One region of the Paenibacillus sp. FSL R5-0341 genome, then DNA from elsewhere that is predicted to be linked to it. Evidence: predicted binding sites of a transcription regulator. Region 1 holds the regulator's gene; each other region holds the start of a gene.
What was found. The regulator Rex, encoded in region 1, represses fermentation and respiration genes when NADH is low (regulators of the CRP and FNR family bind a similar motif). The targets are predictions, from matches to a motif close to TTGTGAAATATTTCACAA.
Positions count from the first base shown of each region.

Region 2: the regulator Rex is predicted to act here: its motif matches at 5,406-5,423, upstream of MKX75_RS03890 (TIGR04053 family radical SAM/SPASM domain-containing protein).
Region 3: the regulator Rex is predicted to act here: its motif matches at 5,883-5,900, upstream of adhE (bifunctional acetaldehyde-CoA/alcohol dehydrogenase).

Region 1 covers NZ_CP150241.1:4,043,992-4,052,346, reverse strand. Annotated here, with positions in the region: gene panB (3-methyl-2-oxobutanoate hydroxymethyltransferase) at 1-293, shown strand, start outside; gene panC (pantoate--beta-alanine ligase) at 290-1,186, shown strand; gene panD (aspartate 1-decarboxylase) at 1,179-1,562, shown strand; gene MKX75_RS18100 (tetratricopeptide repeat protein) at 1,680-2,303, shown strand; gene dinG (ATP-dependent DNA helicase DinG) at 2,445-5,306, shown strand; gene MKX75_RS18090 (redox-sensing transcriptional repressor Rex) at 5,525-6,178, shown strand; gene MKX75_RS18085 (amidohydrolase) at 6,165-7,472, shown strand; gene MKX75_RS18080 (DUF5590 domain-containing protein) at 7,512-8,042, shown strand; gene MKX75_RS18075 (hypothetical protein) at 8,344-8,355, shown strand, end outside.
Region 2 covers NZ_CP150241.1:833,651-842,005, forward strand. Annotated here, with positions in the region: gene MKX75_RS03865 (DUF2536 family protein) at 416-622, opposite strand; gene MKX75_RS03870 (tRNA-dihydrouridine synthase) at 1,009-1,983, shown strand; gene MKX75_RS03875 (ankyrin repeat domain-containing protein) at 2,079-3,134, opposite strand; gene MKX75_RS03880 (hypothetical protein) at 3,420-3,989, shown strand; gene MKX75_RS03885 (5-methyltetrahydropteroyltriglutamate--homocysteine methyltransferase) at 4,160-5,320, shown strand; gene MKX75_RS03890 (TIGR04053 family radical SAM/SPASM domain-containing protein) at 5,482-6,570, shown strand; gene hemG (protoporphyrinogen oxidase) at 6,592-8,052, shown strand; gene MKX75_RS03900 (DNA alkylation repair protein) at 8,302-8,355, shown strand, end outside.
Region 3 covers NZ_CP150241.1:4,272,287-4,280,641, forward strand. Annotated here, with positions in the region: gene pflB (formate C-acetyltransferase) at 1-2,245, opposite strand, end outside; gene adhE (bifunctional acetaldehyde-CoA/alcohol dehydrogenase) at 3,190-5,802, opposite strand; gene MKX75_RS19220 (Crp/Fnr family transcriptional regulator) at 6,235-6,951, shown strand; gene MKX75_RS19225 (hypothetical protein) at 7,046-7,759, opposite strand; gene MKX75_RS19230 (hypothetical protein) at 7,956-8,355, opposite strand, start outside.

The DNA.
Region 1 (8,355 bases):
TCTCGGAGGAACTCTCCATCCCTACCATCGGGATTGGAGCAGGACGAGGCTGTGATGGTCAGGTGCTGGTGTTCCACGATGTGGTTCAGTATGCTTCTCCGTATACGCCTAAACGTTTTGTCAAAACCTATGGAGATGTGGGTGCATTAATCAGAACCAGTATTGAAGCCTACGTGAAGGAAGTTAAAGATCGTTCTTTCCCGGCCCAAGAGCACGTGTTTAATGCTACGGATGCTGGCGTTCTGGATCAACTGTATGGACAACGTAAGGAAAAGGTGGGAAGTAACTCATGAAAGTATTACGGACAATCGCAGAGTTAAGACAGGAGCTAAGCTTGATGCGTCAAGCGATTCGGTCCAATGCATCCGTTGTAGGTCTGGTACCGACAATGGGTTATCTTCATGAAGGTCATGCAAGCTTGATGCAAGCAGCCCAACAACAGAGCGATATCGTGGTATTAAGCATATTCGTTAATCCGATTCAATTTGGACCCAATGAAGATTTTGACAGCTATCCGCGGGATGAAGCCAGGGATGTGGAGACAGCACGCTCACAAGGGGTAGATATTGTATTTATTCCCTCTGTTGAAGAGATGTATCCACAGGCAACGCAAACGACAGTATCTGTCTCACAACTGACGGAGCGCTTATGTGGCGCTTCCCGCCCGGGACATTTTGACGGCGTAACGACTGTAGTATCCAAGCTTTTCAACATCGTACAACCACAGCGTGCATTTTTCGGGATGAAAGACGCTCAGCAGGTTGCGGTCATTCAACAGATGGTGAATGATTTGAATATGCCTGTAGAAATTGTGCCTTGTCCGATTGTTCGGGAAGAGGATGGTCTTGCCCTCAGTTCACGTAATGTCTATCTTAGCGCAGAACAGCGTACACAGGCGTTGGTTCTGTCAAAGGCACTGCGCGCAGCTCAGGAAGCTGCAGATACAGGTCTAGTTACTACAGCCGCAGATATCCGTCGCATCTTGCGCGAGCATATTACAAGCTCACCGCTTGCCATTATTGACTATGCCGAGATTCAGGCTTTTCCTAGCCTTGAGCCGCTCTCAGATCAGGAAGAAGTTCAAGGACGTGACGATCTGCTCATCGCACTTGCGGTGAAATTCGGAAAAACAAGATTGATTGACAATATTAGGTTGCAAAAATCGGAGGTACTGTCCCATGTTTAGAACACTGATGAAATCCAAAATTCACCGGGCTACGGTAACGGAAGCCAACTTGAACTATGTGGGTAGCATTACCATAGATGAAGACTTGATGGAAACATCCGACTTGATGGAAAACGAGAAAGTGCAAATCGTGAACAACAACAACGGTGCACGTCTGGAAACTTATGTGATTCCAGGACCGCGCGGAAGCGGGGTCATCTGTCTTAACGGCGCAGCTGCACGTCTGGTACAGCCTGGAGATAACGTCATTATCATTTCTTACGCCATGATGTCTCAAGAAGAGGCAAATACTCACAAACCAACGGTTGTATTTGTAGATGGACAGAATAAACCTGTACAAACGATGAAGCAGGAAGTGCACGCCACGATTATGTAATCGACTGGTAAGGAGAATGAAATCGGCCCTTGAAGCAAAAAATGAGTACAGGTCACTGCACTAATCCATTTTTTCAAGGGTGGGGATGCATCGATGTTCCAGCATGTTTTCGCAGAAATGAACGACATGTTAGATGAAATTATCAAGAGCTATCCTTCCGCTGAAGGCCTGAACAAACAGGAATTGCTGCAAAAGTGGAACTTGCTTAAGCGGATGAGTGACGGAATGCTGGATGAATGGCTGATGTTTGAAGAAAAGATGAGCCAGGTGAGGGAGCGGGAGATGGATAAGCCTGCTTCCCTTGAACCAGAACAGGAAGCTGTTACCGCTTTGCCTGAACTCCATCTGGAATATTTCAGTCGGGGTCAGGGCTATTTCAAATTACAGATGTATCGGCAGGCGATTATGCAGTTCTCCCAGGTTGTGACCGACCATCCGGAGAGTGCATTAACTCGTTTTTACCTGGCGCTCGCGTATCTGAATCTGGAACAAATGGCGGAAGCCGGGACACATTTGCAGCAGATCATGTACCTTAAGGGTTCGCCTCGCTTAAAAGGGCTTGTATGTAACGCTCTGGGCTGTATTCAAGCCAAACTTGCGAATCCGGAAGCTGCATGTTCACTCTTTGCACAGGCCCTTCAGTATGACCCGACATTGACCGAACCACTGTACAACATGGAAGCTTGCAGGTTGAACAGGGGAAAATTGCAATATGCGAATCAGCTGACAACCCTTCATTAAGCGGGAATTCGGCGACAAAAAACGGTGTTCCCTCCTTTGGCATAGCGGTGGGAACACCGCTTTTTTGTCAGTTAATTTTCAAATCCCCTTTTTTTTGCTATGCTGTAACATAGACTGGAATGGAAGGGACCGTACATTGCAATGAAATATGCCGTATTGGATTTCGAAACAACCGGCACGCAGTCCGACGGTGAGATTATACAGGCCGGACTTGCCATCATAGATCATGACTTCAGCATAACTCAAATATATAGTTCTTATGTGAACCCTGGTGTACCGATTCCCCCGTTTATTTCGGGATTAACGGGTATTACCGATGCCGATGTGGCGGATGCTCCATCACTCGAAGAGATGATGATGGAGATGGTTCCGCTGCTTAACGATGTGGTTCTTGTTGGACACAACGTTGCTTTTGATTTTCACTTTTTACAGAATGCTCTGGACCGTTGCGGTTATTTGCCGTTCACAGGCCGTATTCTGGACACGATTGATTTTCTGAAGATTACGTTCCCATCACTTGGTTCTTATCAACTTGGTTATGTGTCTTCAGAATTTGGTTTTCAGCATGATCGCCCTCATCAGGCTGACAGTGATGCACTGGCGACAGCCTATGTGCTGCTCAAATGTCTGGATGAGTTAAAGGAATTACCGCTCATAACGATTCAGCGGCTCAGTGACCTGTTCGCACCAGAAGACAGTGACTTGGGTTGGTTCTTGGACGGAATGCGCAGTGAGAAGGAAGCAGAGCCGATCCAGGACCTGGACGGACATACCTATTATCGTCAGCTTGCTCTTAATGTGAGTGATTGGACGGATATTGGTGCACCACGTGATGAACGTGAGGGTAACCCCCTTGATGGTGTAAGCTTCGAACAGTTTATGGACCAGGTTCGGGAGAACCTGAAGGATACGCTGGATCATTATGAAGAGCGCGAAGCGCAGACTCAGATGTTCAGCAGTGTAAGGCAAGCTTTGGACGAAGAGAAACACCTCTTGATCGAAGCTGGAACGGGTACCGGTAAATCTCTGGGGTATCTGTTGCCTGCTATTTACGAAAGTGTGAAGCAAGAACAGAAAGTCATGGTCAGCACGCATACGATCAACCTGCAGGAACAATTGAGAGAGCGGGACATTCCGATGCTGACCCAAGTGGTTCCGTTTCCGTTTAAGGCTGCTGTATTCAAAGGACGTGGACATTACCTGTGCCTGCGCAAATTTGAACACAAAATCAATAAACGTGAATTCGCCACACCGAAAGAGGATTATTTCACAGCTGCCCAGATGATCGTCTGGCTTACGCAGACCGAAACCGGAGATGATGAGGAACTTAACCTTAGCGGACGCGGTGGGGACTTCTGGGAGACCGTACAAAGCGAATCCGAGTCATGTCTGGGAAGATCCTGTCCATGGTTCCGCAAATGTTTCTATCATCGTGCCAAACATGAGGCCGGGTTGTCAGATATTGTAATCACCAATCACTCCAAATTATTTACGGATGTCAAAGCAGCACATCAGCTGCTGCCAGCTTATGAGAGTCTTGTGATCGATGAGGCCCATCATCTGGAGGATGTAGCTGGTAAACATCTTGGAATGCATATGAAATATTTCACGTTGGTTCATACACTGACCCGTCTGTTTAAAGACAGTCGTAATGGTCAGCTGCCTATGCTTCGTTCGCAGTTATCCGGACATGAAAATTCGGTGCAATGGGGCTCCATGGTGGATCAGATGTTTCCGCTCGCTCTTGAGGTCAAAGAGTTATGGGATCGTATGAGCGATGCTCTGTTCGGGCTGTTGCCTGAACGAAGTGATGCTTCACCGGGAGAGACAGGTCAATTTTCCCTGCGTCTGAAGGCATCTCAGAAACCTGCGAAATGGCAAGAGTTGCAGGATCTGGAGAACCAGATCTATGTGACACTGGGTGATTTGGTTCGCAAAGGGGACAAATTGCTGCTTGAGGTGAAGGAAGATCAGGATGATTATCAATCGGATAGCCTGATCACGGACATCACAGGATTGCTGAAAGATCTGACTACGTTGAAGGAGAATCTACGGTTCTTCATGCGTATGGATGATGCCAAAACGGTGTACTGGATGGAAGCCAGCGGCCAGTTCCGCAGCAAATCGCTTCAGCTGTATGCTGTACCTGTAGATGTCAGTGCACAACTTAAGGATTTGTTTTTTGACAAAAAGAAAAGCGTTGTGCTTACATCGGCTACGCTCTCTGTCGATAAGTCATTCCAGTTCATGATTGAGCAGCTTGGCTTGCAGGAAGCCGCCGATAATAATCGGCTATTAACGTCGATGCTGCCATCACCTTTCAACTATCGTGATCAGGCACTTTTGGTGATTCCGCGTGATTTCCCGAGTGTGAAGGGCAGTGTGGGTGATGCGCACTTTGTTAATATGCTGGTGCAGTCCCTCGCAGAGACAGCAATTGCCACCCGTGGACGCATGATGGTTCTGTTTACTTCATACAAGATGTTGCGACAGGTCTATGATCCGCTCAAGGAGGCGTTGTCTGGTAACGACATCTCGTTGCTGGGGCAAGGCGTGGACAGTGGAAGCCGCTCCAAGCTGACTCGCAGGTTCCAGGATGCCAAAGCTACGGTACTTCTGGGCACAAGCAGCTTCTGGGAGGGTGTAGATATCCCGGGTGATGCGCTAACCTGTCTCGCTATTGTAAGATTGCCGTTCCAGCCACCGAATCATCCGCTGGTGGAAGCCAAGAGTGAGCTGCTCCAGGAGCAAAAGAAAAATCCTTTTATGAAACTGTCCGTGCCGCAAGCGGTCATTCGGTTCAAGCAGGGATTTGGCCGATTGGTGCGTACCGGGAAGGACAGAGGAATTGTGATTGTCTATGATACACGCGTAATTGAAGCGTACTATGGTAAATTCTTTTTATATTCATTACCTGGTCCAAAAATGGAGCACATGCTCACAGAGCAAATGGTTCCACGAATTACCGAATGGTTGGAAAAACCTGCTAAAGAACAAGAATAATGGTTGTTTTGTTCGTTATATCATTGCATGACGCTGCAGTTTGGCGTTAAACTTTATGAGATCTTTCCGTTTGCGAATAAAGCAGTTGCACGTAAGAACTTATAACCTAAATTACAAGGAGCATTCTGTATAAAAAGTCACTTCTATCTTTGAATTTATACAGAATGCTCATCTTTTCATCTATTATTTTATCGTGGGCTTGGTAAGGGGGAGCAAGAATGAAATCAGATAAAATTTCGGAAGCGGTGGTACGACGTCTGCCTGTATACTTGCGCTATTTGAGCGAGTTGCATCAGCGTGAGGTGGCTACGGTGTCTTCTCAAGAGCTTGGACAGAGGCTGGATCTGAATCCGGCCCAAATTCGTAAAGACCTGGCTTACTTCGGTGATTTTGGTCGAAAAGGGATCGGCTATGATGTTTCCTACTTGATTGAGAAAATTCGTCACATCCTCAAAATCGATCAGCAAATTAATGTAGCTCTGGTAGGTGCGGGTAACCTCGGACAGGCCTTGTCCAACTACAACGCATATCTGAAAGACAACATGAAGATTGTTGCTGTATTTGATGCATATGGACCTAAGATTGGTAGTCAAATCAACAGTTTGACGGTAAAACCAATGAATGAATTGACGGAAGCGGTTAAAACGGATAACATCCGCATCGGTATTATTACAGTTCCAGATACGGAAGCTCAAAATGTAGCCGATCAGCTTATTGAATCGGGAATTGAAGCGATCCTTAATTTTGCACCAACAATTCTAAAAACACCGCCGCATATCCGCATTCACCATGCTGACTTTACAACGGATCTGCTTAGTTTGGCCTATTACTTGGAGACTGGAAAGGACGACGAGGAAGATGACAACAAATAGATGGGTAATTCACAACGGCAAATTTGCGGTTAATGAAGGCGGCACAACATGGAACGTGGTCCACGGATACATGGTTGTTGAGAATGACAAGATTGTGCATATTGGTGAGACATTGCCGGATGAAGACAAAAATTGTACCAAAGTGGATGGAAAAGGACTGTTCTTCCTGCCGGGTCTGATCAATACGCATGGTCATGCAGCGATGTCGTTGCTCAGAGGGCACGGAGACGATCTTGCGTTGCAAGTATGGTTGCAGGAAAAAATGTGGCCGATGGAAGCGAAAATGACTTCAGAAGACGTATATTGGGGAACTTCGCTATCGGTGCTTGAAATGTTGAAAGGCGGAACTACAGCTTTCCTGGACATGTACGATCACATGGATCAAGTTGCCAAAGTTGTGGAGCAATCCGGCGTTAGAGCAGCACTGGCACGTGGTGTAATTGGGCTGTGCTCGGAAGAAGAGCAACTGCGGAAGCTGGAGGAGTCGGCAGCGTTTGCACGTGAGTGGAATGGACAGGCAGATGGTCGCATTACAACCGTAATCTCGCCACATGCACCATATACATGCCCTCCTGACTACATAGAGAAGCTTGTACAGGTCGCGAACGACCTAAACCTTCCTCTTCATACACATATGTCGGAAACGCTTCGTGAAGTCGAGCAGAACGTGGCTGATTATGGACTGCGTCCTGTAGCACATCTGGAGAAACTGGGCTTTTTCTCCCGTCCATCCCTGGTTGCACATGCGGTGCATCTGAATGACGAAGAGATTGAGATTCTGGCTCGACATGATGTGGCTGTATCCCATAACCCGGGAAGTAACCTGAAACTCGCTTCCGGTGTTGCGCGTGTACCTGCGTTGCTGAAAGCAGGAGTTACCGTGTCACTCGGAACTGACGGACCAGCAAGTAACAACAACCTGGATATGTTCGAGGAAATGAGACTGGCTGCATTGATCCACAAAGGTGTATCTGGTGACCCGACGGCAGTGCCAGCGGGTGAAGCATTACTACTCGGAACGTCATATGGTGCCAAATCTATCTTCTTAAACAATACGGGAGCGCTTCAGGTCGGCATGAAGGCTGATTTTATCGCTTTGGACATTGAACAGGCACACTTCTACCCACATACAGACCTGATGTCACATACCATCTACTCGGCTTCTGCCAAAGATGTAGAGCACGTATGGGTGGATGGCAAACAAGTGGTCAAACATGGCGAATGTCTGACACTGGATGAAGAGCGTATTTTGCGTGAGTCTCAATTGGCATTTGATGGTCTGCTTGCTCGTTAATTGCAAGGCAGAACATCATAGGGAAAGGAAGTTCGGCTTTTGAAGAAAAAAAAGAAGTGGATATGGATTTCGCTGCTTGCACTGGTTCTGATTCTGTTTGGACTTCAGCGTTATTACGTCTATGTCACGCAGGACCAACGCAAGGAAGAAGAGCTCGCTATACAGGCAGCACAGAAGCAACTGGGCATTACATCCTATGATGAATTGCGTAAATACATCTGGGGAGACAAAGAAGGCACTGACAACATCTACTGGACCCTGATCGGCAAAAATAAGGATAACCAGGATGTTATGGTCTGGGTTAAATTTGATGCAAACAATCAACCGGCTACGGGTGCAAACGCTGTACACAGTGAGCTGCTGCAGAATGGCATGTCCGAAGCGCAGATACGCAATCGCTTTAGTTCCGAAGTTCCTGCAGGTGAGATTAAGCGAATCATGCCCGGCGTTGTGAATGGAATATATGTGTGGCAAGTGTATTATAAAGACGGTACGCACAACCATTATCGGTTTTATCGTTTTAGCAATGGAGAACAGGTGGACTTGGTCTACACACTCCCGAACAGCTAGAACAAATAGAGTAGCTTCGCTAGAGAATTTAAAAAATGAAAGAACCGGCAGACGGATATCCGACTGAACCGGTTCTTTGTGTTGCCTGTAAACCTTTTTGATTTAAATAGTTAAAATTAATAATTTATTCATATTTTCGCCTTCGAAATTGTATATACGATGTGATATACTCAGATATGTACTCAAAGATACATTCAAAACAAATAGTCCTGTCGAAATTTTCGCAGGAGTCAATGTGCACATATTCGTATTATACAAATAAGCCAGTAGGTTAGGCTAAAATCTGGGAGGGGTAATTCATTTGAAGCTAAAA
Region 2 (8,355 bases), 3.2 Mb from region 1:
AACCTCATCCTTCTTGTATTCAATTCTTCCGTTGCAATTGGGGCAGTTTAGCGGGATAAACGCCACGAATGTCCCCTCCTTCATTATGATGGTCATAAGATCATGCTGAACGGTTATCTGATTTCATTATACCTTGTGAATTTACGTTTGATGAGAGAAAGAAGTTTCACATAGCAAAGGAGCAGGGGAATCCTGCTCCTTTTTGGTCTTATTTAAAGTGTGGCTGGTGGTAGGCATTGTTTAATAAAGGTGATCGTGCTTTTTTGAACGATATGTGGTTCATCTGGAGTGAAATAAAAGGTTATTTTCTCCGAATCAACATCTACAATCTGATTTGAAATATCTTTCATATTAATTTCGTTTAAGCTAACCACATCGAAGAGGTCGATGTTTCATTATTCCGAATTTTAATCCGTTAATCTACGGCAAAATGCACAACTGCACTATATAACATTTTGGTACGAATAGGGTCAAATGTTACTTGATGTTGAACTTGCTTCACTCGCAGCATTAGCGCTTTGTTGATTTCAATTCGTTCTTCAATCGCTCGCGCCAGTTCGTGAAAGTCATAAGCCTGCAAGCATTCGACTTTATCTTTAATTATATCCAGTGAAATTTCCATATTTAAGTCAGGCCACCTCCAAATCTCTATTTGCAGGTTAAAAGCCTGCCGAGCTTCATTTTAGAGGAGCTTTTCCAGTTCGGCAAGAGTAATCGTGCTGAAAATCAAATGAAGACGTGATAAAATCGGGAAAGGGAATTTCGAAATCACCGAACTTTCAATAATCTGAAGGTCTAATGGAAGTGCTAACAGATACTGATGTTTGAAGGAAGTTCATTTGCATGGTATAAGTGAAGAAGAAGCAAGGGCACCATAATGTGAATTGCAACGAAACTGCGAATGATCATGTAAATGATAGGCAAGCAGATGCATGAGTTGCGAGTTTTACTATTTTTATTATTAATGAGGACATAGACTGTCCTGGAATGTATAGAGGAGCTTTTGAGATGACAAAGGAAAACTTTTGGCGTGAATTGCCACGACCATTTTTTATACTGGCACCTATGGAAGATGTGACGGATGTGGTGTTCCGGCATGTCGTAAGTGAAGCGGGCAGACCGGATGTGTTTTTTACGGAGTTTGCGAATACAGAGAGTTATTGTCACCCGGAGGGGCACCATAGTGTGCGCGGACGTTTGACTTTTACAGCGGATGAACAGCCGATTGTGGCTCATATCTGGGGAGATAAACCTGAATTCTTTCGTGAGATGAGTATCGGTATGGCGAAAGAAGGCTTTAAAGGTCTCGATATTAATATGGGCTGTCCTGTAGCGAATGTTGCGGAGAATGGAAAAGGTAGCGGACTGATCTGCCGGCCAGCCCTTGCGGCGGAGATTATTCAGGCGGCGAAAGCCGGAGGATTGCCTGTTAGTGTAAAAACAAGGCTCGGTTTCACAGCTGTAGACGAATGGCGTGACTGGTTAACTCATATTTTGCAACAAGACATTGTTAATCTATCTATTCACTTGCGGACGAGAGAAGAAATGAGCAAAGTAGACGCTCACTGGGAACTGATTCCGGAGATTAAAAAACTTCGTGATGAGATAGCACCTAATACTCTTCTAACGATTAATGGGGATATTCCTGACCGTGAGACAGGCCTCAAACTCGTGGAGCAATATGGTGTGGATGGCATTATGATTGGACGAGGTATTTTCCAGAATCCATTTGCTTTTGAAAAGGAGCCGAAGGAACACAGTAGTGAGGAATTACTTGGTCTGCTGCGGCTGCATCTGGATCTCCATGATCAATATTCCGAGCTTGAACCGCGTTCGTTCAGCCCACTGGCCCGTTTTTTCAAAATCTATGTTCGTGGCTTCCGCGGTGCTAGTGAGCTGAGAAACAGCTTGATGAACGCCAAAACAACTTCTAAAGTACGTGAATTGCTCAATGAGTTTGAAAGTAATGAACAGGCGGAGTAGAGTAAGACGTAATCATGGATACGGAGTATGATTCAGGTAGATTTAAAAGAAAAAAAAGAAGCGGTAACTCTTCCGCTTCTTTTTTTCTTTTCTGTTTAACGCGTATACGCAGGCTTTTCCATAGCGACCGGCTGAGGATTCGCTATTACCCATAACACAGCCAACTCGGATAATCGGGCAGGCGCATCAAAATCGTATCCATTGCGAAGCCTACTGACCAAATCTGCTGCCTCTTGGAGATGTGCCTGGGCGAGTGGCGCACCAGTGCTCAGGTGATGAATCAGTGCTTCCAGCATCTTGCGATACTCCGCATCCCAGTTTCCTCCGCCATTATCCAATACTTCATGGGATACGCGCCCTGTGATGCGGATAACCTCTCCTTGTACTGTTTGCGCATGTCCCTGGGCCGGGATAAGATATTCCCACAGCTCTTGGTGCTGTTTGGTCCAAGTGGTTGCCTTTACCTGAATAGGTGCAGTCCCATCGTGCATGATCCGATTCGCTACCGGCTCGACATCAAATAGCCGATACAGTTTGATCAGTGCGTCTGAAACTCCATCGACCTTGTCCTTATTGAACTTCTCACGGACGAATTCAAAATCCTTACCGATCCGCTGCACCGATTCTTTCATATCCGGGGTGACCGATGCTCCGGCATCCAGCAGAGTTGCGGCAATCTCTGCCAGATTGACTATATCGCTATTCCTGCAATTGACTAACCCCTTAGCTAAAGGCGTATTTCCCTGTTTATTTTCTACGTTAATCGTAGCGCCCTGGTCTACCAACTCTTGAACCACTTTGGTTCGATATCCACTGACCGCTGCATGTAACGGTGTTTCATTTTGGTAATCCACAGCGTCCAGATCCGCACCTAATTCAAGGAACAGGGGTACATTTCCTGACCAGTGCGAGGCATGGGCATGTAAAGGCGTGCGTTGATATTTGTCACGTGCATTAATGTCTGCCCCTTGTTCTACCAGCCAGCGAACCAATTCATCCGAAATATGCCGAAAGCTGAGGGTTGTACCTTTGCTGTAGCCCCCGCGGGCATCCCATTCGCATTGCTCGAAAACTTCTTTTACAGTAGCGATATCGTTATCTTTAACGAGTTTTTCCATATGAGCAGGTAAGGTTGCTTTCTTCTTAGCCATTACACTCTTCCTCTCCTTTGTAAATAACAACGTATATTCCAATGGTAGGCTATGACGATTTAAGAGTAAGTAGACAATTTTCTGCAAGTTTATCACAGAGAGGAATTTAAAACCAATAACTAGGTTTCTTCCGTCTAAAGCAAGGCTTCCAATCAAGATGAGACGTTGCTTTGTTTGGCTGTGTTATAATTTTAGATGAGTTTCATATGGTTGTTGGGTTGAAAAAAAGATATTTGATATAATCGCCGCAATTCGTGCGGTAGGCTTTTAATAATAGGAGGATCTATGTCCTGGAGCAAATTGAAGCAACAACTGGAGAGTTTCCTTAGTCCCGCGTTAGTTGGAAGGGTGGAGTACCGTGCAACCAGCTATCGCTATTCACCTGATAAATCAGGAAATTGTTATATTACCGTAGATAAAAAGAATGTACTCAACATGAGTGATGCAACAACTGCAATCCGATGGTATCAGACGGAGCAGGAGATCAAGAGCGACCCGGAGATCATGATTCCTGTGACCCATGAAGAGATTGAAGCTATTCGAAAAGATTCCAAAGGGCCCATTCCCGAGGATCGCCTTCAAGTCATGGCAAGAAGCAGAAAAATCTCTGTGCATGCCAAAGAGCTTATGTTGGCACAGGCTGCGCTCAGTAAATCGAATTTTACCGTTGCAGCTACGACATTTTTATCTACTTCTATAGAAGATAATCTGGAGAGTAATGATATCTTGTTTAATATTCTGGCTTTGATGGACAGACGCGTTGGCAAAAAGCGAATCCTGAATATGTCCGAGCAGATCAAGTTAAAGCACCCAGCTGTACAGTATTTCTATGAACTGCGTCGTCGTACGGTGTGAAATTTAATAACTTTCACGGATAGAGGTACACTGTGTCGGTGACGGTTTCACTGAAATGTGCCTAACAAGTAGATATAGCTTTTAACTATAACCAGTTATGGTTTTTAAGTATCTCTTCTAACTGCCCTCGGCGTGATATGATAATTGCATACAACGAGGGGGTTTTTTACATGACTGATAAGTTCCAGATCGTAGGAAGTTTATTGCGGCCGGATGAGCTGCTGAAATATAAAACGCAAATTGAGCATAACGATGATATCCAATATCCGTTCTATGAGAACTACGAAGGATATGAGAAGTGTGAGACGGAGGCAATCAAACAAGTTGTGGCAAAGGAAATAGAACATAACTTGTCCGTGGTTACCGATGGCGAATTTTCCAAATCGATGTGGCATCTGGACTTTGTATGGGGATTTGGCGGAGTGAAGCGTTACATCGCGGATCACGGCTATTTTTTCAGAGATGTGGATGGAACGTCGAAATATGAAACACGCAAAGATATTGGACTGCGCATCACTGACAAATTGAGCGGAAAGAATCATCATTTCATTCAATTGTTCAAACAACTGCAAGACACGGCTGGTGAGCAGCAAACGAAACTTTGTGTGCCATCTCCTTCCCATATCTTCGGTGAGCTTTCCTGGTCGGATAACATCGGTGGTACAGATTCCGTTTATCAGAACAAACAAGAGCTCAAAGAGGGTCTTGTGATCGCATATAAAGAATTCGTCGAAGAATTCGCTGCTATAGGTGGTAAAATCCTGCAATTCGATGATTGCTTGTGGGAACTGTTTGCAGACGATAACCCGAACTCTCCGTTTACAGGGGAGCATATTAATCAAGATGAAGTATCAGGTCTCGCAACTGAATTTATTGATATTAACAATACTGTGATTGACTTCGGACATAGTCTGGGCTTGAAAATGTGGACACATAACTGCCGCGGCAACTATGATTCCCGCAACATGGGCGGTGGATCATACGTGAAAATTGCTAATCTGTTCCTGAAGCAATTGAAATATGACCGTTTCTTCCTGGAGTGGGATGATGACCGCGCGGGTTCGATCGAAGCCCTGGAAGTGTTCAAGGACAGACCTGAAACGGAAATTGTACTAGGGTTGCTTTCATCCAAAACGAGCACACTCGATGATGAAGCGCGCGTTGTTCGTTTGTTGGACGAAGCATCCAAAATTATCGATAAGGATCGGCTGCTACTGTCTCACCAATGCGGCTTTGCATCCTGCGATGGCGGTAACGAATTAAGTGAAGCTCAGCAATGGGCGAAGATTGATCAAGGTCAGAAGATCGCCAAGCAATACTGGAACAACTAATTTGAAATAGCACCATCTTGAATGAATAGAGATGACTCATGGGCCGTTAATGGACCTGTGAGTCATCTTTTTTTATGAGATACGAATGTGATTCATCTCACTTTCATGCCCTGTCAACTACTTTACACTTAATGGAATGTGTATGAGGAGGAGAATGGATGATGATGCCTCAGATGAAGCCACGCGACTATGCGAAGTATCCGTTCATCGTGATCTGGGAAGTGACTCGGGCGTGTGCGTTGAAATGTCTTCATTGTCGTGCAGAAGCCCAGTATAGAGCCGACCCAGGGCAGCTTACAACAGAGCAGGGGAAAAGACTGATCGATGACATTGCGGCAATGGAAGAGCAGCCGTTGTTTGTCTTTACGGGTGGCGATCCGTTAATGCGTCCGGATTTATTTGAACTGGCGGAGTACGCAATTAAGGAGAAGCAGCTTCCTGTATCTATGACACCCAGTGCGACACCGAAGGTGACGAGAGCAGCGATTACCAAAGCCAAGGAAGTGGGCTTATCCCGCTGGGCGTTCAGTCTGGACGGGTCAACAGCCGAGATCCATGATCATTTTCGCGGAACCAGAGGTTCTTATGATATGACGATGAAAGGGATCGAGTTCCTGCGAGAAGCTCGTATTCCGGTTCAGATCAACACGACCGTTTCCCGGTATAACTTGCACGATTTGGAGGCAATAAGCCACAAGGTGAAAGAGATGGGCGTGGTGCTATGGAGTCTATTTTTCCTCATTCCAACAGGTAGGGGTCAGGAGAAAGACATGATCAGTCCGGATGAGCACGAGCAGGTCATGAAGTGGATGGTACACATTGCGCATGGGATGCCTTACGGGGTGAAGTCAACGGAAGCACCTCACTATCGCCGGGTGATGATACAGGAGCGTACGTCAGCAGGATTGGAGAAAAGCTCAGTGAAACGTGTGGATATGCTGGGGCGTGCGCCGCAAAGTGTGAATGATGGTGATGGTTTTGTATTCATTAATCACACGGGGGATGTCTATCCCAGCGGGTTCCTGCCGGTAGTCTGTGGCAATGTGAAGGAACAGTCTTTCATTGATGTATACAGGGAATCCCCGGTGATGCAGACGTTACGAGACAAGTCCCAACTGAAGGGCAAATGCGGAGTCTGTGAATTTAAGACCATGTGCGGTGGCTCAAGGGCAAGGGCGTATGCGATGACGGGAGATTATGTGGCGAGTGATCCTGCGTGCGCTTACATCCCAGCGGCGCTGCGAAAATGATGATACGGTGGGAAGTGTGAAATGGAAAAAGAGCGCAGGAAGCGAGTGGTTATTGCTGGCGGTGGTATAACGGGATTAAGTGCAGCTTATTATGTTGATCAGTTGTGCAGAGCGCATGATGTGGCTGTGGATATTGTACTGGTGGAGAAAAGTGATCGATTCGGCGGACATGTACATACTGGAAAACGGGACGGATTTGTGATCGAACGGGGACCGGACTCTTTTCTTGCGCGCAAAACATCGATCATTGAACTCATGCAGGAACTCGGCATGGAAAATGAAATCGTCGGCACACGACCCGGGGTGTCGCACAGCTATATTGCATATCGGAATCAGCTGCATCCTATTCCGGATGGTTTTATGCTGGGTGTGCCGACAAAGTGGAAGCCGTTCATTACGACAAAGCTCTTGTCGGTACGAGGGAAAGTACGCGCTGCTGCAGATCTTGTTTTGCCAAGGAAACCTGGCGCGGAAGATGAATCCCTGGGACAACTTTTACGCAGGCGATTGGGAGATGAAGTGCTGGAACAGATTGCGGAGCCGCTGCTGGCAGGCATCTACGCAGGTAATGCGGATGGGCTGAGTGTGCAAGCAACATTTCCTATGCTGCAAGAAACAGAACAAAAGCATCGAAGCCTCATTGTAGGCATGCTTGGTGTGAGTAAGAGCCGAAGCCCGAAGCAGCAGGCCACACGATCGCCCGGAACTGCGAATACGGCGAAGAAGAGCATGTTCCTAAGTGCACGTGGAGGACTGGAAGAGGTCGTAAACCATCTCGAAAAGGCGTTAACTTCCAGAGCACTCATGATAAAAAATACAGAAATATCAGGTGTTGTACAGGAAGAGAACAGTTACGTTGTTCATTTGGAAAATGGCACGACGCTCCATGCAGATGCGATGGTGATCGCTACACCAGCCCATGTCGCAGCAAGGCTGCTACCACATGAGCGGATCGCCAATCTGCTGCGTTCCATCCCATATGCGTCTGTGATGAACGTCGTGCTTGCTTATCGCGAGCAGGATGAGGGAATCTCCCTGAATGCGTCCGGCTTCGTCGTTCCTCGCAAGGAGGAGCGTACGGTTACTGCGTGCACTTGGACGTCGTCCAAATGGGAACATACGGCTCCGAAGGGGCATATCCTTTTACGCGCCTACGTGGGCAAATACGGTCGCGACCATACGAACCAGCAGCTTTCGGACGACGAATTGATATCCAATGTACGTCGTGAATTGCAAGAAATGATGGGCATATCTGCACAGCCGATCTTTACCGAGGTGAACCGTCTGCCGCTTTCCATGCCACAATATCAAGTAGGTCATTTGGAACGGATAGGGGAGCTTGAGGCAATGCTGGAGAATCTCATGCCAGGTGTTTATCTCGGCGGTGGCGGTTACCGGGGTATTGGAGTTCCAGACTGTATATCCCAAGGTAAAGATATGGCGAAGAAAGTATTGAGCAGGTTAATGGATGGTAGGATGTAGGCTAAACATGTTGAATATGACGAATGTGTTGCACATGCAGTTATATGGTTTATCTGACTTAATCATAATCGTCGCGGCTCCATGGAGTGGCGGCGATTGTGGTTTTTTTTAACATGTCAGTGTGCAGGAAATAGGGGGTGTGAGTCGGTTCTAAATGTATGGCTGTTGTACAATTGTGATAAAATAAAGAGGTCCAATTAAACATTAAATTATACATATAAATTTTATATTGAAAGGGGCTATCGCCTGATGAACATGGAAGAGATTATGCAAGAGCTTGAAGCCCTCGGTAAAGAACGAACG
Region 3 (8,355 bases), 230 kb from region 1:
GGAACGTACGGTTGATGACATCCAACTGTTGTTCACGAGTCAATTTAATGAAGTTAACCGCATATCCGGATACCCGTACAGTCAGTTGCGGATAGTTTTCCGGGTGATCCATCGCATCAATCAATTGTTGACGATCAAATACGTTAACGTTCAGGTGATGAGCATTTTGACCGAAGTAACCATCCATCATGGCAGTCAGGTTGGATTTACGTGTAGTCTCCTCTTTACCCAATGCTTTTGGCACGATGGAGAAGGTATTGGAAATACCGTCAAGACTGTGTTCATAAGGCAATTTGGCTACAGAGCCAAGGGATGCCAGTGCACCTTTTTTATCACGACCATGCATTGGGTTCGCACCTGGAGCAAATGGTTCACCTGCTTTACGACCATCCGGTGTAGTTCCTGTTTTCTTACCGTATACCACGTTGGATGTGATCGTCAGCACGGATTGCGTTGGCACTGCGTTACGGTAAGCTTTGTGCTTGCGAATCATACCCATGAAGTTCTCAACCAGTTCAACAGCAATGCTGTCTACGCTGTCTTCATTGTTACCGTAACAAGGGAAGTCTCCTTCGATTTCGAAGTCAACAGCGATGCCTTGTTCGTTACGGATTGGTTTTACTTTGGCATATTTGATCGCACTCAGTGAGTCGGCTGTAACCGACAGACCAGCGATACCGCAAGCCATCGTACGTACAATGTCACGGTCATGCAATGCCATTTCGATACGCTCATAACTGTATTTATCGTGCATGTAGTGAATGACGTTGAGGGTGTTCATATACAGCTTCGCGAGCCACTCCATCATTGGTTTGAAGCGTTTCATAACCTCATTGTAATCCAGCACGTCGCTAGTAATGGCAGGATACTCAGGTCCAACTTGTGCTCCGGATTTCTCGTCACGACCACCGTTGATCGCATACAAGAGAGCTTTCGCCAGGTTGGCACGAGCGCCGAAGAATTGCATTTGTTTCCCGATCTTCATCGCCGATACACAGCAAGCAATACCGTAATCGTCACCGTAGATCGGACGCATCAGATCATCATTCTCATACTGGATTGAGCTGGTTTCAATGGATACTTTGCTGCAATAATCTTTGAAAGCTTCTGGAAGTTTCGTGGACCAAAGTACAGTCAGGTTCGGCTCTGGTGCAGGACCCAAGTTGTGCAGTGTATGCAGGAAACGGAAGCTGTTTTTGGTTACGCGTGTTTCACCATTTACAGACATACCACCGATGGACTCTGTTACCCATGTTGGATCTCCACTGAAGAGTTCGTTGTAATCTGGTGTACGCAGGAATTTGACAATCCGCAGTTTCATTACAAAATGATCAACGAGCTCCTGTGCCTGTTCTTCAGACAGAATGCCTTCTTGCAGGTCACGTTCAATGTAGATGTCCAGGAAGGAAGATACACGTCCTAGTGACATCGCAGCACCGTTCTGTTCTTTGATCGCAGCGAGATAACCGAAGTACAACCATTGGAACGCTTCTTTCGCTGTAGTCGCTGGCAAGGAAATATCGAACCCGTGCATATCGCCCAATTGTTTCAGCTCTTGCAATGCACGAATCTGCTCAGACAATTCTTCCCGCAGACGAATGACATCTTCATCAATGACATCAACTTCGAGTGCATTCAATTCACCTTTTTTGTTACGAATCAGGAAGTCTACCCCGTACAAAGCTACACGACGATAGTCACCGATGATCCGACCACGGCCGTAAGCATCTGGCAGACCTGTAATAATCCCTGCTTTACGCGCTGCACGCATGTCGGAAGTATAAGCATCGAATACACCCTGGTTATGTGTTTTGCGAATGTTCGTAAATATATCAATGACGCCTTGAGGCAATTCGAAGCCGTATGCTTCACATGCATCAATCATCATCCGGATTCCGCCTGTTGGTTGAATGGAACGTTTGAACGGAGCATCGGTCTGAACACCGACAATCTGCTCTTTGGTTTGATCCAGATAACCTGGTTGGTGAGAAACAATAGTCGCTGGTGTGTTTACATCAACGTCAAGGACACCGCCGTTATCCCGTTCTTTTTTGGTCAGATCAGATACGATTTCCCACAATTCTTTGGTATTCTGGGTTGCACCTGCGAGGAACGCTTCATCGCCGTAATACGGAGACAAGTTGTGTGCCAGAAAATCATTCACATCTACGGATTTGGTCCATGTTCCTTTGGTAAAGTTTCTCCAGCCTGTTTGTTGTTTGACATCTTTTTCAATCACCGACATCGTAATCCCTCCACTAATTTGGATTTCTGGACACATAACATATTGCTTCATTCGTAGCATTGTGTGCCCAGAGCCGCGATTAATGTGAATTGTTTCACATAAAACCGGAACATGTTCTCTCTACTTGGGAACCGGAACCGCGGGATGAATGTTTTTCTTACATTTTCAGTATACGACTTGGCACTTTCATCATCTGTGATTTTTATCACAAAGTCAGTGAACTAACTCACTCCACCTGCGCTGTGTCCCATTGAACCCTGTAAATTCACACTTAGCCACTGCGCGGGCAGAACAACTTCCGATCGCTGTTATCCCCGGATTTTTTCAATTTTATTTTCCAAAGGGGAAAATTCGGGGATAAAGGCGCACGCTCCGCTTCTTCAGTTTTTTCTGCCCACTCCGTTATTGTGTGAACATCTGGCTCAAACAGCCACATCACGGATTACGTGTAACCTCTCTAGAACCCTTTTGCTCCTCTATGCTCGGAGCAAATCAAATCTTAGAATAAATCCTGAAAAACAGGTGCTTCGCTCTTCTGTTTTTCTGCCCACTCCGTTGTTGTGTGAACATCTGGCTCAAACTGCCACATTACGGATTACGTGTAACCTCTCTAGAACCCTTTTGCTCCTCTATGCTCGGAGCAAACTAAATCTTAGAATAAATCCTGAAAAACAGATGCTCGCTCTTCTGTTTTTCTGCCCTCTTCTTTATTGTCGAACATCTGGTTCAAACAGCCAGAGCACGGATTTCGTGTAACCTCTTTAAGAACCTTTTGCTCCTCTATGCTCGGAGCAAATCAAATCTTAGAATAAATCCTGAAAAACAGGTGCTTCACTCTTCTGTTTTTCTGCCCTTTTCTTTATTGTGTGAAAGACGGCAATCGGGGCTCCCCTCTCGGGGAACCCTGATCTCTTTTGCCGTAAGGCACGCTTCGTTCTGATTCGTTATTCAAACTTTCCGTAGAAAGCGTTGCGGTATACATCAGCCAGTTCAGTTACCAACGGCAACTTCGGATTGGCGGTTGTACATTGGTCTTCGAAGGCACGGTCTGCCAGATAATCGACATGTGCTTCGAAGTCTTTTGCATCAAATCCGATTTCCTGGAACGATTCTTCAATGCCCAATGTTTTGTTCAGGTTACGGATGGCATTGATAAGACTGGTTACGCCTTCTTCTGTCGTGCGAGCAGGCAATCCCAAGATACGGGCGATTTCGGCATATCGCTCATCCGCTACAAAGTGCGAATATTTCGGGAACGATGCAAATTTGGTCGGTTTTTTCGCGTTGTATCGAATGACGTGTGGCATCAGGATTGCATTGGTGCGTCCGTGTGCGGTGTGGTACTGACCGCCCCATTTGTGCGCCAAGCTGTGGTTAATGCCCAGGAATGCGTTGGCAAATGCCATACCGGCAATTGTGGAAGCATTATGCATTTTCTCACGTGCCAGTTTGTCGCCTTGCAGTGCCGATTGCTCCAGGTATTGGAACACCAGTTGAATGGCTTTGATCGCAAGTCCATCTGTGTAATCATTTGCCATAACAGACACATATGCTTCAATCGCATGCGTCAGTACGTCCATACCTGTATCCGCAACCGCCGTTTTAGGCAGGGAGTATACGAATTCCGGATCGACAATCGCTACGTCTGGTGTCAGCTCATAGTCGGCCAATGGATATTTGGTGTTACCTTGATTTTTATCCGTGATAACCGCGAACGATGTCACTTCAGAACCTGTACCCGATGTTGTTGGGATCGCTACAAATTTCGCTTTTACACCGAGACGTGGATATTTGTAGATCCGTTTACGGATATCCATGAATTTCTGTTTCAGATCGTTGAAGTCCGTGTCCGGATATTCATAGAACAACCACATCGCTTTGGCAGCATCCATCGGTGATCCACCGCCAAGTGCGATAATGCAGTCCGGTTGGAAGCGACGCATCATTTCCGTTCCGCGATCTACCGTTGTTGTGGATGGATCTGGCTCTACATCGGAGAATACTTCGATCGCTACCGGCATTTGCCGTTGACGAAGATAATGTTCTACCTTTTCCACATATCCAAGTTTCACCATCATCGCATCCGTAATAATCGCAACACGTGTGATGTCAGGCATTTTGGCAAGATACTGTGTTGCACCTTTTTCGAAGTAGACTTTGTTCGGCACTTTGAACCACTGCATATTCACGGTACGGCGAGCCACCCTTTTCACGTTGATTAAGTTCACAGCGGTTACGTTGGAAGAAGTCGAGTTACGTCCGTATGATCCGCATCCCAATGTCAGTGACGGCATATTCGTGTTGTAGATATCCCCGATGGCACCGTGTGTGGATGGTGAGTTCACAATAATCCGTCCAGTTTGCAGACGATCTGCGAATTTGCCGATCACTTCTTCATTTGTGGAGTGAATAACCGAGGAGTGACCCATGCCGCCAAAAGCAACCACTTCTGCCGCACGCTCAATGCCCTCTGCTGCCGTTTTGACTTTGTAACAAGCCAGTACCGGGCTTAATTTCTCAGCCGACAATGGGAATTTCGTACCTACCCCTTCAATCTCGGCCACGAGAATTTTGGTGCCTGCTGGAACCTCAATGCCGCACAACTTCGCAATGCTCACCGCAGATTGACCAACAATCGCCGGGTTCACCGCACATTTCTCGGCATTAATCGCACCTGCTGTCAATTTTGCTGCTTCATCTTTGTTAACAAAGTAACAGCCGTTCGCAATCATTTTTTTCTTCACTTGATCAAAGATCGGTTCTTCAATGATTACTGCTTGCTCAGAAGCACAGATCATGCCGTTATCGAAGGATTTCGACAGGATCAAATCCGTCACTGCCTGATTGATATCCGCGCTTTTCTCGATAAAACAAGGTACGTTACCCGGTCCTACGCCCAGTGCAGGTTTACCACAGCTATACGCTGCACGTACCATGCCTGATCCGCCTGTTGCCAGAATGAGAGCCACATCATTGTGATTCATCAGTTCGTTTGTACGATCCATGGAAGGATCATCAATCCACTGAATACAATCCGCTGGCGCACCATGTTTCACAGCTGCTTCCAGCAGGATTTTAGCAGCTTCCCGGCTACAATTCTGTGCAGATGGGTGGAAACCAAAGATGATTGGGTTACGTGTCTTGATGGAAATCAGTGCTTTAAACATCGTCGTTGATGTCGGATTGGTTACTGGTGTAATACCCATAATAATACCGACCGGCTCCGCAATTTTCTGGAAGCTTTCGTACTCGTTATCTTCAATTACGCCTACGGTTTTGTCATACTTGATGCTGTGGTATACATATTCTGTTGCAAATATATTTTTGGTAATTTTATCCTCATACACTCCGCGACCTGTTTCTTCTACAGCCATCTTGGCAAGCATCATGTGTTTATCCAGACCCGCAAGCGCCATGGCTTGCACAATCCGGTCAATCTGCTTCTGGTCCATCTTCATGAATGCGGCGTGTGCTTTATTCGCTTTGTCGATTAATGTTTGAATATACTGACCTGCTGTCGGTTCTTTTGCTGGGGCGACTTCGTTCTTTACAGCCATCTCCCTCATCCTCCTAAAGGTTCGTATTAGTTTGTCTCTCTCGTTTACATTCACATCGTAACATAGCTAAAAACGTAATCATGTGATTTTTTTCACAAAGTATAACAAATTTAAATTTACTTTTGTAATGTCCGCTAACAAGTTGATTTCCACTTCCTATATTAAGTGTAGTGCTATCGAACACATCCTTCCCCACTAAAAGTGAATTTAATCACAATGTTTGAAATTTCGCCATTTTTGATGCCTTCCCATGCCCCCCAAAAGGTAAGTTTAGGTATATACTGAACTTAAAAATTGAACCACCGCAATTTGTACCGTCCTTCCTCCCGGCCGAGATGACCCTGATCAGGACGGCAACGGTTTGCGGCGAACCTCGGAGGCTACTGCAAGCTACAGAAGGTCGTCCGATGGACATAAAGGGGAGATAGATTTATGAGAGAACTAACGACTGTATTGGAAAAACGCGGCAATACCAACTGTTTCTCGGAAGCGAATTTCAACCATCTGCTGGTTACAATGAAAGATAGAACCTATCCTGAAGGTACCCATCTGTACTGGGAAGGAGACGTCTCTGACAAACTTTATTATATGAAACGGGGTCGTGCCCAGATCACCAAATCAACGGATGAAGGTAAGGAACTGATCATGTACATGTATCAATCCGGTGACATGATTGGCCAGGCTGATCCCTTCTTCGGCTCTAAACACAGCTTTTCAGCGGAAGTACTGGAAGACAGTGAAATTGGTGTACTGGAACACAAAGACCTGGAAATGCTGATATGCCAGCATTGTGACTTTGCGATCGACTTTATGAAATGGATGGGCATCCACCACCGGCTGACACAGACCAAGTTCCGGGACCTCATGTTATATGGCAAACCGGGTGCGCTCTGTTCTACCCTCATTCGGTTGTCGAATTCGTATGGTGAGCCTCATGGAGAGCATGTCATTATTCACAAAAAAATTACCCACACGGATCTGTCTAATATGATTGGAGCCACCCGTGAAAGTGTAAACCGCATGTTAAGCGATCTTCGTAAGAAAGATGCGATTGAATATGACAATGGCATGATCGTCATCAAAGATCTGAAGATGCTGCAAGGCATCTGTCACTGTGAACTTTGTCCGAATGAGATCTGTCGTATTTGAAGTACGATTGTGCTAATAAGGTGTTGCTTGCAAAACAATTTCATCAATGAAAAAAGCCCAGTTCTCTAAAAAGAGATTGGGCTTCTTTGTATGCTTACGATGCATTGGTCAATTCAAGCTTTACCGCATCACGTGGATTTAATTTCATATCCAAACCGTTTTCCATTAATTCCTTGTCATTCACCATAATGACCCACCGCTGATTCATGCGGGGTGTCACATTCTCGACCGAAACGACGAATTTGTTGTTCTCCGACATTCTCACAATCCCGCTGGACTTCAAAACATCGCGAACTGTACATTCCTGAACATAGACTCCAGCATATTGACGATTAAGAGTTGGCATAATGTTTCCACCGCTCACCTTGAGTAACGTTGTCTGATATGCAACGCCATCCCCCCCACTGTCAGCGGCTTTCACGTAAATGATCACTTCATCTTTGGCATGAAGCTCCATGTCCCAATCTTCCTGTTCAATATCCTTGCCATTCAACTTCACAGCCCAGCTCAGCGAAGAATCGAGAGAAACTTCACCCACGGATTGAATCCGTTTGCCATCCGCCGTAAAATCAACGAGTCCGCTATTGAGTAATGCTTTTTTGAGTGTCAAACCCTCACTAAAATCTCGCTTAATGGACTTCGTTGCATCAGGCAAGAATGTACTGCCATCTACAGCCACTGTAATCGTATTCGCTGTTTCCGTCTCTTTGACAATTGGCTGCTCTGAAGGCTGCGTCTCACTACATCCAGCCAAGATCGCCAGAATGAGCAAACATACACCTATGTAACCGGGGATTTTCTTCTTCATGTAGGTAACACCACCCTGCGTAAAATCATTCACCCTGTTGTCCATAACCTCTATTATGGCACAACACTCAACAAAAAAAAGTGTCAAACCCGTTACTTTTATCGCGCGCGCCCTCCAGAGAGGACTGGTACAACAAAGAGAGCCTGCACACAGGCTCTCCAATCTGAATCCGTTTTCTGTTCTAGTGTTTGCTTTGTTATTGGACACATGCCTGCATGTATGTCCGTCCTCCATCTCCATCTTTCAGATATGGATTGAGCCCGAAGAACTGTTCCTCCGATACATATACGCCTGTCAGCAATCGGCCTTCAAGCAATCCACCGTCCACCTTTACGCAGCATGAAGGTGCGTCTACATACTCCTGGTATAACGGAATCTGACCATATTGTTGATGTACCTTGAATACCTTCCCTTGCTCATGCAAGGGGCGTTCCGAGAAATAGGTAGGCACAATATAACGGGCAATGACATCCAGTTCCTGCACGCTATAGAAGGGTTCATCGCCAAGCCATGGTGCAAACATCCGAATCTTCTCATATTGAGACCAGACAACCGCCTGAATCAGCATTTCTGCCTGAACCAACCGACCTTCTCCC